3 regions of the Amycolatopsis sp. NPDC051045 genome follow, and region 2 is predicted to be linked to each of the others. Evidence: riboswitches for the same ligand, from Rfam matches in the RefSeq annotation. Region 2 holds a riboswitch; each other region holds the start of a gene.
What was found. A riboswitch is a leader RNA that binds a small molecule or an ion and turns the genes downstream of it on or off. The one in region 2 is predicted to bind S-adenosylmethionine.
Positions count from the first base shown of each region.

Region 1: another riboswitch for S-adenosylmethionine. It lies ahead of thrC (threonine synthase); the one in region 2 lies ahead of AB0M80_RS42135 (aminotransferase class V-fold PLP-dependent enzyme).
Region 3: another riboswitch for S-adenosylmethionine. It lies ahead of AB0M80_RS23665 (ATP-binding cassette domain-containing protein); the one in region 2 lies ahead of AB0M80_RS42135 (aminotransferase class V-fold PLP-dependent enzyme).

Region 1 is NZ_JBFBCC010000005.1:267,644-273,011, forward strand. It holds gene AB0M80_RS14985 (ComEC/Rec2 family competence protein) at 1-632, shown strand, start outside; gene thrC (threonine synthase) at 671-1,936, opposite strand; SAM riboswitch class I at 1,950-2,083, opposite strand; gene holA (DNA polymerase III subunit delta) at 2,232-3,212, shown strand; gene rpsT (30S ribosomal protein S20) at 3,466-3,726, opposite strand; gene AB0M80_RS15005 (DMT family transporter) at 3,948-4,814, shown strand; gene AB0M80_RS15010 (VOC family protein) at 4,838-5,212, shown strand; gene AB0M80_RS15015 (class I SAM-dependent methyltransferase) at 5,209-5,368, opposite strand, start outside.
Region 2 is NZ_JBFBCC010000039.1:19,326-24,693, forward strand. It holds gene lspA (signal peptidase II) at 1-242, opposite strand, end outside; gene AB0M80_RS42125 (hypothetical protein) at 266-874, opposite strand; gene AB0M80_RS42130 (hypothetical protein) at 879-1,475, opposite strand; gene AB0M80_RS42135 (aminotransferase class V-fold PLP-dependent enzyme) at 1,492-2,826, opposite strand; SAM riboswitch class IV at 2,865-2,979, opposite strand; gene AB0M80_RS42140 (potassium/proton antiporter) at 3,107-4,585, opposite strand; gene AB0M80_RS42145 (metalloregulator ArsR/SmtB family transcription factor) at 4,683-5,368, opposite strand, start outside.
Region 3 is NZ_JBFBCC010000010.1:3,059-8,426, reverse strand. It holds gene AB0M80_RS23675 (transglycosylase family protein) at 1-895, shown strand, start outside; gene rsmA (16S rRNA (adenine(1518)-N(6)/adenine(1519)-N(6))-dimethyltransferase RsmA) at 1,035-1,871, shown strand; SAM riboswitch class I at 2,021-2,111, shown strand; gene AB0M80_RS23665 (ATP-binding cassette domain-containing protein) at 2,323-3,336, shown strand; gene AB0M80_RS23660 (4-(cytidine 5'-diphospho)-2-C-methyl-D-erythritol kinase) at 3,443-4,405, shown strand; gene AB0M80_RS23655 (ASCH domain-containing protein) at 4,402-4,824, shown strand; gene AB0M80_RS23650 (ABC-F family ATP-binding cassette domain-containing protein) at 4,829-5,368, shown strand, end outside.

The DNA.
Region 1 (5,368 bases), on a different contig from region 2:
TGCTGAGCCACCTGCACGCCGACCACATCGGCGGCCTCGCATCGGTCTTCGACGGCCGTGCGGTCGGCGCGATCGCGGTCGGCCCGGGGCGGTCACCGGAGTGGGCCTGGCGCCAGGTCGCCGCGGAGGCCGCCCGGCAGGCGGTGCCGCTGGTGGAGCTGAACCCGGGCGAACGGCTGGACTGGCCCGGCCTGGCGCTCGACGTGCTGGGTCCGCGGTACGTACCGGCCCGGTCGGCCGGGCAGCAGGACGGCACCACGATCAACAACAGCTCGGTGGTGCTGCGCGCGGAAACCCCGGTGGGCCGGGTCCTGCTGACTGGTGACGTCGAACTGGCCGCGCAGGCGGACCTGCTGGCCGAGGTCGGAGATCTGAAAGCGGAGGTGTTGAAGGTGCCGCACCACGGCTCGCGGTACTCGCTGCCGTCGTTCCTCGCGGCGGTGGCCCCACGGGTGGCGTTGGTCAGCGTGGGCGCGGGCAACACGTACGGGCACCCGAACAAGTCCACAATGGACACCCTGGCTGCGCTCGGTGCGCTCGTCACCCGTACCGACCTGGACGGCGACACGGCGGTGGTCACCGGAACGGCGATCGCCCGCCGCGGCGAGCCACGTGGGCCGCCACGCCGCTGAGCAACGGGGGCGGGCGGAGCGCCCGCCCCCGCGGGAGCTCAGTAGCCGAGTGCCTCGTTCACGGCCGCGGCCGACGGCGGCAGGGTCGCCTTGGGGCCCACGTGGTTCTCGATCGCGTCGAGGGTCTTGAGGCCGTCACCGGTGATCAGCAGGACCGTCTCGGCGTCCGGGTCCAGCTTGCCCGTCTCGACGAGCTTCTTCGCCGTGGCGACGGTGACCCCGCCCGCCGTCTCGGTGAAGATGCCTTCGGTGCGGGCGAGCAGGCGGATGCCCTCGACGACCTCTTCGTCGGACACGTCCTCGATCGCGCCGCCGGTGCGGTTGACGATGTCGAGCACGTACGGGCCGTCGGCCGGGTTGCCGATCGCCAGCGAGCGGGCAATGGTGTCCGGCTTCACCGGCTGGACCACGTCCAGGCCGGCGCGGAACGCGGCCGACACCGGGGAGCAGCCGGTGGCCTGCGCGCCGAACACCTTGTACGGGCTGGCGTCCACGAGACCGAGCTGACCCAGCTCGCGGAAACCCTTGTCCACCTTGGTCAGCTGCGAACCGGAGGCGATCGGCACGACGATCTGCGGCGGGATGCGCCAGCCGAGCTGCTCGGCGACCTCGAAGGCCAGCGTCTTCGAGCCCTCCGAGTAGTACGGCCGGACGTTCACGTTGACGAACGCCCACTTCGGGTGCTCGCCGGCGAGCTCGGTGGCCAGGCGGTTGACGTCGTCGTAGTTGCCGTCGATGGCGATGAGGTCGCCGTCGTACACCGCGGTGGTGAGGATCTTGGCGCGCTCGAGGGTCTTCGGGATCAGCACGACCGACCGCCAGCCGGCGCGGGCCGCGGCGGCGGCCGTCGCGTTGGCCAGGTTGCCGGTCGACGGACACGCGAGCACCTCGAACCCGAACTCGCGGGCCGCGGCCAGCGCGACGGCGACGACGCGGTCCTTGAAGGAGTGCGTCGGGTTGCCGGTGTCGTCCTTGACCCACACGCGCTTGAGGCCGAGTTCCTTGGCGAGGCGGTCGGCGCGGACCAGCCGGGTCGCGCCCGGCTCGGTGTTCGGGATCTCTTCGACGTTGGACGGAACCGGAAGGAGCTTCTTGTAGCGCCAGATGTTCTTGGGGCCGGCCTCGATGTCCTCACGGCGGACGCGGCCGAAGTCGTAGGCGACCTCGAGCGGCGAGAAGTCTTCGGCGGAGACGAATTCCGGGGCGAGCGGCTGCCGGTGGCCCTCTTCCTTCGACACCAGTTCGACGGCGGGACCGAGATCCGGGGTCTTCGTGGTGGAGGTCGTGCCGAGGGTTGCGGTCATCGCGAGGTTCCTTTCCTCATCTGCCCCGCCGAAGCGGGCCGGAATTGGCACCGTGGTCGTCAGCTATCCCGCGATCGCGGAATGACGGGCTGTACGCCGGTTGCCGGGGCTTCGTCGGGCCGTTCCCTCTGCCCCTCTGGATGAGCGGTATTCAGTTGTCGGTGCGCGCCCATCGGATCGCCCCGGGGCGTGCTGCCTCGGCTACACCGTACGACATCCCGCTCGCGCCGTGCCACGGTGGCCGCTCGACATCACCGGAGCGGGCGCACGGAAGCGCAAGTGAGAAGATTCCCGGGTGACCGCGCAAGCCACCGCCCCGGCCCCGCTGCAGCTGGTGCTGGGGGAGGAAGAACTGCTGATCGAGCGGGCCGTCCGCGAGACGCTCGCCGCCGCCCGCGCGATGGACTCGACCGCGGAGCTTTCCCGGGTGCGGGTGTCCGATCTCACAGCTCCCGAGCTGGCCGAACTGGTCAGCCCCTCGCTGTTCAGCGAAGGCCGGGTGATCGTCCTGGAGTCGGCGCAGGACATCTCGCAGGAGCTGGCCGACGCCGTGGCGGCCTACCTGAAGGACCCGGCGGACGGGGTCGTGCTCGTCGTCGTGCACACCGGCGGCGGGCGCAGCAAGGCGGGCAAATCGCTCCCGGCGGCGCTGAAGAAGGCCGGCGCCGAGGTCACCGAGTGCCCGAAGCTGACGAAGCCGGCCGAGCGGGAGCAGTTCGTGCGCCACGAGGTGCGCCGGGTGGGCGGCAAGATCGACCCGGCCGGGGTGGCCGCGCTCCTCGACGCCGTGGGCTCCGACCTGCGGGAACTGTCTTCGGCGGCGACGCAGCTGGTGGCGGACACCGGCGGGTCCGTCGACGCGGAGGCGGTCCGCCGCTACCACCGCGGGCGCGCCGACGTGACCGGGTTCGCGGTCGCGGAAAAGGCGGTCAGCGGCGACCGCGCGGCGGCGCTGGAGTCGCTGCGGTGGGCGATGCAGCTCGGTGTTCCGCACGTCCTGGTCGCCGACGCGCTGGCCGACGCGGTCCGCACGATCGCCCGGGTCTCCGGCGCCGGCCGGGGCAACCCGAACCAGATGGCCGGCGAGCTCGGCATGCCGCCGTGGAAGATCCGCAAGGCGCAGGGGCAGTCCCGCGGCTGGAACCCCGACGGCCTGGCCACGGCCATGCGCGTGGTCGCGCGGCTGAACGCCGAGGTCAAGGGCGTGGCGGCGGACCCGGGCTACGCGCTGGAGCGAGCGGTCCTGCAGGTGGCCGCCGCCAAGGGCGACCGCTGACGGCCGGGGCGCCACTGTCAACGGGGCGCCACTGGCAAGGCGACCACTGACCTGTGCTGGGTCGACGCACCGTGAACCCCGGCAGCTGAGCTCCGGAGAGGCCCCGCACAGCGCGCACGCCGCGCCGGCCGCCGTCGCCTCAGCCGCAGCGTGCGCCTGGTGTGGCCGCAGCTCTCAGCCGCACCTCTTCAGCCGCATCCGCGCATGAAGAAAGCCCCGGCCGAAGCCGGGGCTTTCCCAGAAATCAACCAGCTCAGAGCGCGTTGACGCGCTTCGCCAGCGCCGACTTCTTGTTGGCGGCCTGGTTGGCGTGGATGACGCCCTTCGAGACGGCCTTGTCCAGCTTCTGGGCGGCGTCGCGCTGCAGCTCGACGGCCTTGGCCTTGTCGCCGGACTCGGCGGCTTCGCGAACCTTGCGGATCGCGGTCTTCACCGAGGACCGGATCGCCTGGTTGCGCTGACGCGCCTTCTCGTTCGTCGTGATGCGCTTGATCTGCGACTTGATGTTGGCCATGAGGCAACTCCTGTGTTCACTCGGTGAGATTCGCCGCCGCGCTCGAACCGGCCCCGTTCGTGAGAACGGGCTTCCTCCATAGCGGAATGCCGCACGGCAACGAGCGCCCACTCTAACAGCCGGGCCGTCGGCGTCCGGAGCCGGGATCCGATCACCAGGAGTACCGTGGACGGCGATAGGGCCCAGGGTTCCCGCGCCCGTGGAAACCCGTAAGGGGTGCCATGAACGCCACCGCACTGTCCCTGGTCCTCGTCGCCGCCGTCGTGCACGCCGCGTGGAACCTGGCGGCCAAACGGGTCTCCTCCGGCGGCACCCAGTTCGTCTGGCTCTACTACACCGCTGCCGCCGTCGTGCTGCTGCCGGTCACGATCGTGCTGCTCGTCGTCGAAGACGATCGTCCACAGTGGAGCTGGCTGCTCGCCGCCGGGGTGACCGCGGTCCTGCACATCGCCTACGGCGTCGTGCTGCAGCGCGGCTACCGCGTCGGCGACCTCTCCGTCGTCTACCCGGTGGCGCGCGGCACCGGCCCGCTGCTGTCGGTGCTGGCCGCTGTCCTGGTCCTCGGGGAGCGGCCCGGCCCGCTGGGCCTGCTCGGCGCGTTCCTGGTCATCGCCGGGGTGCTGGTGATCAGCACCGGCCGGCGGGGAGGCGAAGGCACGCACGCCGTCGAAGCCGGTATCCGCTACGGCCTCCTGACCGGGGCCGTCATCGCCGGCTACACGCTCTGGGACGCGCATGCGGTGACCGGTCTCGGTGTGCCGCCGGTCGTCTACTTCGGGCTCGGCTCGGTCCTGCAGAGCGTGCTGCTCGTGCCCGGCGCACTGGCCGATCGCGCCGAGGTGGCGCGGATCTGGCGCGAGCAGCGTCGCGAGGTCCTCCTCGTCGCGGTGCTGTCGCCGATCGCCTACATCCTCGTGCTCTTCGCCCTCACCATGGCGCCGGTCAGCCTGGTCGCGCCGGCCCGGGAGCTGAGCATCGTGCTCGGCGGCCTCGCCGCGTGGCTGGTGCTGGGCGAGGGCGACGCCGCGCGGCGGCTCGCCGGGTCGGTGATCGTGCTGTCCGGCATCGCCGCGATTGCGGCCGCCTGAGCCCGTCGGGTAGGGATGGTCGGATGGAGATCCTGAAGAGCCGGTTGCTGATCCACCCGCGGGACGTCGCCGCGTCCACGGCGTTCTACCGCGACACCCTCGGCCTGGCCGTGGAGCGGGAGTTCCCCGGCGGCACCGTGTTCTTCCTCGGCCACGGCTCCCTGGAGGTCTCCGGCCGGGGTGAGGCGGGCTCGTCGCCCGATCTGGTGCTCTGGCTGCAGGTGCGGGACCTCGCCGGCGCCCTGACCGACCTGAAGGGCAAGGGCCTGGAGCCGGTGCGCGACGCCCGGCGTGAGCCGTGGGGCCTCGACGAGGCCTGGATCGCCGATCCGGACGGCACGCGCATCGTGCTGGTCGAGGTGCCCGAGGGTCACCCGATCCGCACGGACACCCGCTAGGCGGGCTTGACGGCACGCAGCTGCGCGGCGAGCGCGGCGAAGCCGGGGGGCTCCCAGGTCCAGGTCTGCAGATCGGCGAAGCCCGCGGCGGCGGCTTCGTCGGCCAGGACGTGCCTGCTCACGGGCAGCCACTTCTCGTGCGCGGACAGCAGTAAC
Region 2 (5,368 bases):
ATCAGCCCGCCGAGGATCCGGAGCGGCTCCTTGCCCTCCAGGTTGGCGGTGACCAGGTTCTTCGTCACCAGGTCGATCGCCCAGAAGACGACGGCGACGGCGAACACCCAGCCGACCCGCCGCTTCGGCAGCAGCGGCTTCGCCGGGACCTCCGGGTTCTCGGGCGCGTCGGCGGCCGGATCGGGCACCGCGTCGGCGGGGGTGGCGGTGTCGGGTTCGGAGTGGCTGGGCTCGGTGCTCACCGGTCCATTGTCCACGGCGCTGGTCAGGCCGCGGCGGGCCCGTCCGGCCGCGGGCGCAGGAGCACGGCGAACGCGGCCGCGAACAGCAGGCCCGCCGCGGCGAGCGCCCCCGCCGACGACGGCTGGAACACCACCGTGACCAGCGCGAACACCCCGGTGACGGCCAGCAGGAACCGGCTGCGCTCGTAGCCGGCCAGCAGCAGGAGGCCCAACGTCGCCAGCAGCGCGCCGCGCAGGTCGCCGCCCAGCCGGAACTGGAGGGCGCCGACCAGGTCGAGCAGCGGGACGGCGGCCAGCGCCCCGAGCGTGCCGAGCAGGAACCGGCCGGGGCGTGGCGGCCGCAGCTCCCGCCAATACCAGACGGCCACCGCGAGCACCACACAGGCGAGGGCGGCGAGCCAGCCGAGCGTCGCCGACGGCACCACGTCCGCCGCGACGGCGGTGATCGAAACCCGCTCGCCGACGGTGGTCCCGCCGGTGCCGAGGCCGTGGAGATCCTGGGACACCTGGTAGCCCGTCGCGAACGGCGCGAGCGGCGCGGGCTCGTCCGGCACCAGGTCGACGGCCACCATCACGAGCTGCGCGAATCCCAGCGCGGCCAACGGGAACCAGTACCGCCGCGAACTCCCCATCGCCTCAGGGTAGCGGGCGCGGGTTTCCCCGCAGCAGGGCGACGAAGGCGGCGGCGAGCAGGATCAGGGCCGAGACCAGCACGCCTGCCATGTCCGCCGAAAGCACCAAAACGACCAGGGCGAACGCGACCGCGGTGAGCAGGACGAACCGGCTGCGCTCGTACGCGGCGAGCAGCAGCAGGCCGAGCGTGGCCAGCAGCGGGCCACGCAGGCCGTCGCCGAGCCCGAACTGCCAGGACCCGACCAGGTCGAGCAGCGGGACGGCGAGCACCGCGCCGACCGTGCCGAGGACGAACCGCCCGGTGCGGACGGGCCGCAGGGTTACCGCGTACCAGACGGCCGTGCCGGCGACCACCACGCCGAGCGCGACCAGCCAGGCGGGTCCGCCCGGCAGGCTGCCGCCCAGGGCGTGGAAATCGTCCAGGGCCATCCACTGGAGGCGGCCATAGGTCGGCCCCGCGGAGTGCGCCGGTCCGAGGAGGAAGTTCGCGGCCCCGGCTTCGGCCCGGCTCCGGCGCGCCAGCAGCTGCGCCGCGGCCAGGCCGATCTCGGCGAAGCCCAGCAGTGCCAGCGGAAACCAGAAACGTGGCCCTCTCCCCATCGGCCCAGGCTAGCGCTCAGCAGAAGGGCGGCAGCTCCCGCGGGTCGCCCACCGGGGCCCAGCGGCCGTCCACCTTCGCGTACTCCCAGCGGGCTCCGCGCGCGACGATCTGCCGCAGCGCCAGCACCACGCGGTCGACGTGTTCCTCCGTGCTGCCGAGGCCGAGGCTGACGCGGACCGCCTGCTGCCCGTCGCCGCCGGTGACGCCGATCAGCCGCTTGGCCGCGATGTGCGCGCAGAAGGCGCCGTCGCGCACGCCGATGCCGTACTCGGCCGACAGCACCGCCGCGAGCCAGCCCGGGTCGAAGCCGTCGACGACGAAGCTGACCGTGCCGACCCGGTCGACCGGCGAGTCGAACAGCCTCAATTCGGCGCAGCCCGGGATGCCCTCGAGGCCCTTGCGGAGCCGCGCGAGCAGGGCCTGTTCGTGCGCCTCGACGGCGTCCCAGTTCCGGCTGAGGGTTTCGCACGCGACGCCGAGCGCGTACACGCCGACGGTGTTGGGCGAGCCGGCTTCGTGGCGCTCCGGGCCGGTGTTCCAGACGACGGCGTCTTCGGTGACGAGCTTGGTCGCGCCCCCTCCGGCCAGGTACGGCCGGGCCGCGCGCAGCCAGTCGGCGCGGCCGATCAGCGCGCCCGCGCCGAAGGGCGCATATAGCTTGTGGCCGGACAGCGCGACGTAGTCGACGTCCAGTTCCTTGATCGAGATCCGGCGGTGGGGGGCCAGCTGGGCGGCGTCGAGCGCGATGCGCGCGCCGTGCTTGCGCGCCACGGCCGCGATCTCCGCCACCGGGAGCAGCTCACCGGTCACATTGGACGCTCCGGTGACGACGACCAGACGCGGTCCCTGCGGGGCATCCGCGAGCGCTTCGTCCACAGCGGACACCGCGGCCAGCCGGGTGCGCGGGGTCGGCAGCCGCCGGACGTTCGGGCCCGTCCACGGCAGCAGCGCGGCGTGGTGCTCGGTGTCGAACACGATCACCGTGGTGTGCCGCGGCAGGCTGCGGGCGAGGAGGTTGAAGGAGTCGGTGGTGTTGCGGGTGAAGACGACGGTGTCGGTCCGCCGGGCGCCGGCGAACCGGCGCAGGACGTCGCGGGTGCGCTCGTAGAGCCGCGTGGAGACCTGCGAGGCGAAGCCCGCGCCGCGGTGGACGCTGGCGTACCAGGGCAGGAACTCGTCGACGGCGCTGCGGACCGCGTCGAGACACGGGGCGCTGGCGGCGTGGTCGAGGTTGGCGTAGCCGATGTCCCCGCCGGTCACCAGCGGCACCCGCAGCGACGCGCCGGCGACGGCGGGGATGCTGGACGAGACCACGGTTTCGAGCTGGGTGCGGTCGATGGCGAGAGTCATCGGTGCCTCCTCGGCAGTCCGGGGGACCCCCGGCGAGGGGCCCGCGCTTGCCCGTCGCACGACGCGACCGGCCTGGTCTTCACCCGGGGCACCCCACCGCGGTAGGAGGGTTGCCGGCCAGCAAGCCGGGGCTTCGCGCTGGCACTCATGACCTGGTCCAGAAGGTAACCGAGAGTGCGCCCGGCGGCCAACCCCGCCCCACATTCTGAGACGCCGCTCACAGGCAGTGGCCGCCGAAGGGAGCCGCCGACAGTGCCCGGCTTCGCGGCACGAAGATCCGCTACCGGCCGGACTCGCCCCTCCAGCGAGCCAGGCGCCCGGCCCGGTCGACGGCGCGGAGCCGGCGTTCGGCGGCGTCGCGGACGGCGCTCGTCGTGACGACCAGCAACTGGTCGTGCTCCTGCAGCCGGCTGGTCTTCTCCGGGGTGAAGCCCGTGCCTTCGCGCACGACCAGGCTGATCGTCGCCCCGACGGGCAGCCGCAGCTCGGAGAGGTAGACGCCGTGCAGCTTCGAGCCGGGCTGGATGCGGACCTGCAGCAGTTCGGCCCCCAGCTCGTCCAGCGGTGCGGAGTCGACGTCGATCTCGTACGCCTCGGACTTCTTGGCCAGCCCGAGCCGGCGCGCGAGCGGGCCGAGCGTCGCCCCCTGCACCAACGTCAGCACGACGACCAGCACGAACACCGCGTCGACCAGCCGCTGCGCGCCCGGCAGGCCCTGCGACAGCGGGATCATGGCGAGCACGATCGGCACGGCGCCGCGCAGCCCGGCCCACGACAGGAACGCCTGTTCCCGCCACGGCAGCCGGAACGGCAGCATCGACAGCACGACCGACACCGGCCGCGCCAGCAGCAGCACGACCGCGCCCGCGACCAGGCCCGGCACGATCGCGTCGAGCAGGCGGCCCGGCGAAGCGAACAGGCCGAGCAGCACGAACAGCCCGATCTGCGCCAGCCAGCCCAGTCCTTCGGCGAACGAAAGCGTGTCCGACCGGTGCGGCAGCCGCGAATTGCCGAGCACCAGCGCGGCGACGTAGGTGGCGAGCAGCCCGGACGCGTGCAGCAGCTGCCCGGACGAGTACGCCACGACGCACACCGCGACCGTGGCGAGCGGGTAGAGCCCGGTCGCCGGCAGCGCGGCCCGGCGCAGCGCGAACCCGCCGAGCCAGCCGAAGGCCAGCCCGATGACCAGGCCCGCCGTCAGCTCGTAGACCACCAGCAGGGGCAACGTCCAGTCCACAGTGGTGCCTTCGGCCAGCACCACGACGGCGATGTAGGCCGGCGCGTCGTTGATGCCCGACTCGAGCTCGAGCGTTCCGGTGAGCCGTTGGCCGATCCCCGCCGTGCGCAGCACCGAAAACACCGCGGCCGCGTCGGTGGAGGCGAGCACCGCGCCCCACAGCAGCGCCAGCCGCCAGTCGAGGCCCAACAGCCAGTGCAGGGCCGCGCCGGTGACTGCCACGCTCACCACGACGGCCACTGTGGACAGTGCGATTCCGCTGCCCAGCGCGGGTTTCACGGCCGACCACCGGGTGGTCAGGCCGCCTTCGGCGAGGATCATGACGAGCGCGGCGAGGCCGAGCGACTGGGTCAGCTCGGGGTTGTCGAACCGGACGCCGAAGCCGGCTTCGCCCAGCAGCACGCCGATCCCCAGGTACAGCAGCAGCGAGGGCAGGCCGAGCCGGATCGACACGCGCACGGCCAGCACGGAGGCGAGGAGCACGACGCCGCCGACGCCGAGCAGCACGGGAAGCTGGTCCATGCCGCCTCCCTCCCGAGTGCCGTGGGGCCCTCAGAATAGTGAGGCGACGAGGTTAACTCGTTCGTGTCCCGCTGCCCGGCGCCGGACAGCCGGTGTGTTAAGGCCCCGCAACGCCACCGAGCGCGTCCAGATCGACACCGAGGGCGGCGAACGGCTCCCCCGCCGCCGGCAGCACCTTGACCGCGCGGTGCCCGTCGCGGGCCACCCAGCCGGCGTCGACCGCCCGATCGAGCAGCGCCGCGGGCAGGGCCCCGGCGAGGTGGTCGCGGCGCTCCGTCCAATCCAGACAGTCGCGCAGCAGCGCCCGCCGCCCGGCGGCGACCGGCACACCGAGATCCGCCAGCACCTCGCGGCCACGCGGGGTCAGCGCCAGCCCACCGGCCACGTCGAGCAGGCCGGCGGCGAGCATGCCGTCGCGGAGGGCGACCCCGAGTTCGCCGGCGAGGTGGTCGTAGCAGGTCCGCGCGAACCCGAGCCGCCGCGCCCGCAGCGACGACTTCAGCCCCGTCACCGGCCGGTGCCCGGAAGTTTTTCGGGGGCTCCGGGTGGCGGAGTCCCCGGCCCGGGGCGGAGCCCCGAATGTCACGGCGTGCTGGGCCAGGTGCTCGATCAGCTCGGCCACGCGCGGGTCGGCGATCCGGACGTAGCTGGCGCGGCCCTGCTTGACGCGGGCGACGAAACCGGCACCGGCCAGCCGGGTGACGTGCTCGCTGGCCGTCGAGAGCGCGATCCCGGCTGCCTTCGCGAGCTCACCGACCGTCCAAGCCCGCCCGTCCAGCAGCA
Region 3 (5,368 bases), on a different contig from region 2:
GCAGGCGGAGGTCGGCGACGGCGGGGTCATCAAGCTGGAGCGCGGCCGTCAGCTGAAGCTGATCGTCGACGGCGCGGAGCACACGTCCTGGGTCCGCGCGACCCACCTGGGTGACGCGCTCGGCCAGCTCGGCATGGCCGGCATGGACAAGCCCGGCACGTGGATGTCGATGCCGAAGGACGGTGAGCTGCCCCTCGAGGGCGCGACCGTCGTGGTCAAGACCCTGAAGAACATCACGCTGTTCGACGGCGCCAACGCGCCGAAGCAGGTGAAGACGACGGCCGTCACCACGAAGGAGTTCCTGGGCGAGTACAAGCTCGCACTGGGCCCGGAGGACGCCGCCGAAGGTGGTCTGGACGTCAAGCTGACCGACGGCGCCGAGGTGCACATCAGCCGCACCGGCGTCTCGACGGTCGAGCAGAAGGAGACCATCGCCCCGCCCGAGCAGCGCGTCGACGACCCGGACCTGGATAAGGGCAAGACCAAGGTCGAGGACCCCGGCACGCCCGGCGAGAAGATGGTGACCTACAAGGTCACGCAGAAGAACGGCAAAGAGGTCGGGCGGGAGACCGTCTCCGAGCAGGTCATCACCCAGCCGAAGCCGAAGATCGTGCACGTCGGGTCGAAGAAGGCCCCGAACCCGGAAATCGGCGACGGTTCCGCGTGGGACCGCATCGCGCAGTGCGAGTCGGGCGGCAACTGGGCCACCAACACCGGCAACGGCTACTACGGCGGCCTGCAGTTCGACAAGCAGACGTGGAACGCCTACGGCGGCTCGCAGTACGCGGCGCTGCCGAACCAGGCTTCGCGCGAACAGCAGATCGCGGTGGCGGAGAAGGTCCGCGACGCCCGCGGCGGCTACGGCGCCTGGCCGGTCTGCGGCAAGAAGGCCTGACGCTTTCATCCGGAAAGGCCCCCGTCCTCCGTGGACGGGGGCCTTTCCGCGTGACGCTCCCAGTCACGCGAGATACGTCTTCAATCACGTGAGTTCCGCCGCTGATCACGCGAGTTACGCGTTCAAGTAGGCTCGCCCGGTGGTTGAACTGTTGGGACCTGCCGAGATCCGCGGGCTGGCGGCCGAGCTGGACGTGCGGCCGACCAAGAAGCTCGGGCAGAACTTCGTGCACGACCCCAACACCGTCCGCCGGATCGTCGAGCTCGCCAAGGTGGGGCCGGACGACGTCGTCCTCGAGGTCGGCCCCGGGCTCGGGTCGCTGACCCTGGGGCTGCTCGCCACCGGTGCGCGGGTGGTGGCCGTCGAGATCGATCCCAAGCTCGCCGAGCGGCTGCCCGAGACCGTCGCCGAGCGGGGGCCCGAGGCCGCGGGGAACCTCACCGTCGTCGGGGCCGACGCCATGCGCGTCACCCGGGAGGAACTGGGCGAGCCGACCGCCCTCGTCGCCAACCTGCCGTACAACGTCGCCGTCCCCGTCGTGCTGCACCTGCTGGCCGAGGTGCCCTCGCTGAAGTCCGGTCTCGTCATGGTGCAGACCGAGGTCGCCGACCGGATGGCCGCCGGCCCCGGCAGCCGGATCTACGGCGTGCCGAGCGTCAAGCTCGCCTGGTACGGCAGCGCACGCAAGGTCGCCGCCGTGCCACGCTCGGTGTTCTGGCCCGTGCCGAACGTCGATTCCGCGCTCGTCGCGTTCGAACGCGGCGACGAGACGGCGTCCGAAGACCGGGAACTGCTCTTCGGGCTGGTGGACGCCGCCTTCTCACAACGCAGGAAGACGCTCCGCGCCGCGCTCGCGGGCTGGGCGGGCTCGGCCGAGCGCGCCGGCGAGCTGCTGACGGCCGCCGGGATCGACCCCAGGACCCGCGGTGAGCAGCTGGACGTGCACGACTTCGCCCGGATCGCCGCCGCGCGTTAGCCTCCCGCGCCGCCTTCCTGCGTCGGTTCCACAGTGGAAGCGGCGAAAATACGCCTCTTGGCGTGCGATCTCGCGATCCGGACGCCGCCACTCGTGTGATCTGGGCCGACAGGCTTGCTTTCGCTCCTCGGGATCGGTTTTACTCATTACGTCCATCCCGAGCGACTGAGAGACCTGGCTCGCCGAAGTCGCAGCAACCACCCTCCACAGGGCAGGTGCTACCGCCAGGACCGATGGAGGCCGTTTTCGATGAAGAGGGTAGCTCGCCCCCTGCTGCTGACCAAGCGTCGCGTTGTCGACGAAGGCCGCCGCTCCGTGACCGCATGTCGACGCTCCCGTTGAGCTAGTCCGAGCCGTCTCACCCTTCTTCACGCACCGTCCATAGCGGACGGACATTCGCTTGCGGCCGGGCGCGCCCACGTGTGGCGGCGCCCTGTTTTCTGGAGCTTTCGTGATCACCGTCGAAAATCTGTCCAAGTCCTTTGCTGCCAACGGAAACTCGGTCCTCGCCCTGCGGGACGTGAGCGTCGACGTCCAGGCCGGCTCGCTGTTCGGCGTGGTCGGTCCCGCCGGGTCCGGCAAGTCCGTCCTCGCCCGTTGCATCGCGCTGCAGGAGCGCCCCGACCGCGGCGTCGTCCGCCTCGACGGCCTCAACACCGGCACCCTCGACGGCCGTCGCCTCCGCGAAATCCGCCGTCAGCTCGGGGTCGTCTCCACGAAGCCGGAGCTGATCGCCGAGCGCACCATCGCCGGCAACATCGCTTCCCCGCTCGAGCAGCTCGGCGTCGACGGCCCGCAGCGCCGCAGCCGGGTCGGCTCGCTGCTCGACCTCGTCGGCCTGACCCAGCGCGCCACGCAGCGTCCCGGCGAGCTGTCCGCCGGTCAGCTCCGCCGCGTCGCGGTCGCGAAGGCGCTGGCGGCGGCCCCCGCCGTGCTGCTCGCCGACGACCCGACCGCCGGCATCGACCCGGAGGAGGCCGGCGCGGTGCTCGCCGTCCTCGACCGGGCCCGGTCCGAGCTGGGCGTCACCGTCGTCGTCACGACGCCGGACGCGGGCGTGGTCCGCCGGATCTGCGACGACGTCGCGGTGCTGGAGGACGGCACGGTCGTCGAGCGCGGCACGGTGCTCGACCTGATCTCCGACCCGGCCAGCCGCACCGCGCAGGCGCTGCTGCCGGCCATCGAGACCACCCGCTCGCAGGTGGCGCGCTACGACCGCTCCGCCGACGTCGTGCTGGTCGGCTTCGCGTCGGTGGGCGCGCTGCTGCCCGAGGCCGCGGGCCGCTTCGACGTCGAGTTCGCCACCATCGGCGGCGGCCTGACCCGCATCGGCGACACCCCGGTCGGCCGGTTCCGCCTCGGCGTCCGCGGCGAGCGGGCCGACGCCGCCCTGGCGTGGGTCGCCGAGCGCGGTGGCCACGTCACCTACACCGCCCGCGGCCCGCAGGGTGTCGCGGCCGCCTGACCTGGCCCGAACGTCCGTGAATGCCACCTTGAGGGACGCTGAGTCCCTCGAGGTGGCATTCACGGCTGGCGGGGAGCGGGGCGGCGGGGACACGTAGGCTGGTCGGGTGCTCGCCGTAGTTCCGCCCCCAGTCACCGTCCGGGTCCCGGCCAAGGTCAACCTCCACCTTTCGGTCGACGACCTGCGCGAAGACGGTTACCACGAGCTGGTGACCGTGTTCCAGGCGCTGTCGCTGACCGACGAGGTGACCGTCGCGGTCACCGAAGAGCCCGGCATCGAGGTCTACGGCGAGGGGGAGGGTGCGGTCCCGACCGGTCCCGAAAACCTGGCCTGGCGGGCCGTCGAGGCGCTGGCCGCGCACGTCGGCCGCACCGGTGAGCCGAAGGTCCGGGTGGTGCTGCGCAAAGGCATCCCGGTCGCCGGCGGCATGGCGGGCGGCAGCGCCGACGCGGCGGCGACGCTGGTCGGGCTGGCGAGCCTGTGGAACCTCGACGTCACCCGCGACGAGCTGGCCGAGATCGCCGCCGGGCTGGGCAGCGACGTCCCGTTCGCGCTCTACGGCGGCACCGCGCTGGGCACCGGGCGCGGCGAGCAGCTCGTCCCGGTGCTGTCGCGGCACACGTTCCACTGGGTGCTGGCCTTCGACGCCGAAGGGCTGTCGACGCCGAAGGTGTTCAAGGAGCTCGATCGCCTGCGTGCGGCGGGCAACCCGCCCCGGATCGGCTCGCACACGCCGGTCGTCGAGGCGCTGGCCTCGGGCGACCCGCGTCAGCTGGCCCTCCTGCTGGGCAACGACCTCCAGGCGGCGGCGGTCTCGCTGCGGCCCGACCTGCGCCGCACGCTCCGGGCGGGCGTCAACGCGGGCGCGCTCGCGGGCACGGTGTCCGGCTCCGGCCCGACGTGCGCGTTCCTCTGCGAAGACGCGCAGTCGGCGGTGGAGGTCGCCGCGGAGCTGTCGGGCGCCGGCGTGTGCCGGACGGTCCGCGTGGCCCACGGCCCGGTCCCCGGCGCCCGCGTCGTCGGCGGGGACGACGCGCCGCGCCCGGCAACGCCGCGGGTGCACGCGTGAAGCGCGCCGAGTTCGCGTTCCCCGGCCCGCTGCGCGACCAGCTGGTCGCGGCGATCCTGCGCGGGGACAAGACTTCGACCACCGGCCTGGTCGCCGAATACGAGAAGCACGGCGAAGAGCTGCCCGTCGTCGGCGAGCGCGAGCTGATGATCGACTCGGCGGGCGAAGGGGTCGCGGTGCTCGAGACCACCGAGGTCCGCGTCCTGCCACTGTCCGAAGTGGATCTGCAGCACGCGCTCGACGAGGGCGAGGGCTTCACGAGCGTCGCCGAATGGCGCGCCGACCACACGGAGTACTGGCAGAGCGCCGAAATGCGCGCCGCGCTGGAAGATCCGGAATTCACCGTGGACGACACGACGCAGGTCGTGGCGACGCGGTTCGTCATCGTGGCAGTGTCTCCCAAAGAGAGGATCGGCTGAACGGATGGCCAACCTGGTCAATCTCGAGTCGGTGAGCAAGTCCTACGGGGTGAAGCCACTGCTGGACGGCGTCTCCCTCGGCGTCGCGGCCGGGCAGCGCATCGGCGTCGTCGGCCTCAATGGTGGCGGCAAGACCACCCTGCTGGAAGTCCTTTCCGGACTCGCCGAGCCGGATTCCGGGCGGGTCAGCCACGTTGGCGGCCTGCGGATGGCGGTGGTCACCCAGCGCACGGAACTGCCGGACGGCAGCACGGTCGGCGACTTCGTGCTCGAACGCTACGGCGCCGAGCACGAATGGGCCGCCGACGCCCGCGTCAGGTCCATTGTGGACGGGCTGGGGATCACCGCGATCGGGCTCGACACGCCCACCACCAACCTCTCCGGTGGCGAGCGGCGCCGGGTCGCGCTGGCCGCTGCGCTGACCGGCGAGCTCGACCTCGTCGTGCTGGACGAGCCGACCAACCACCTGGACGTCGAAGGTGTCCGCTGGCTCGCCGACCACCTGCTCGCGCGCCGGATCGCCGTCGTGGTCGTCACCCACGAC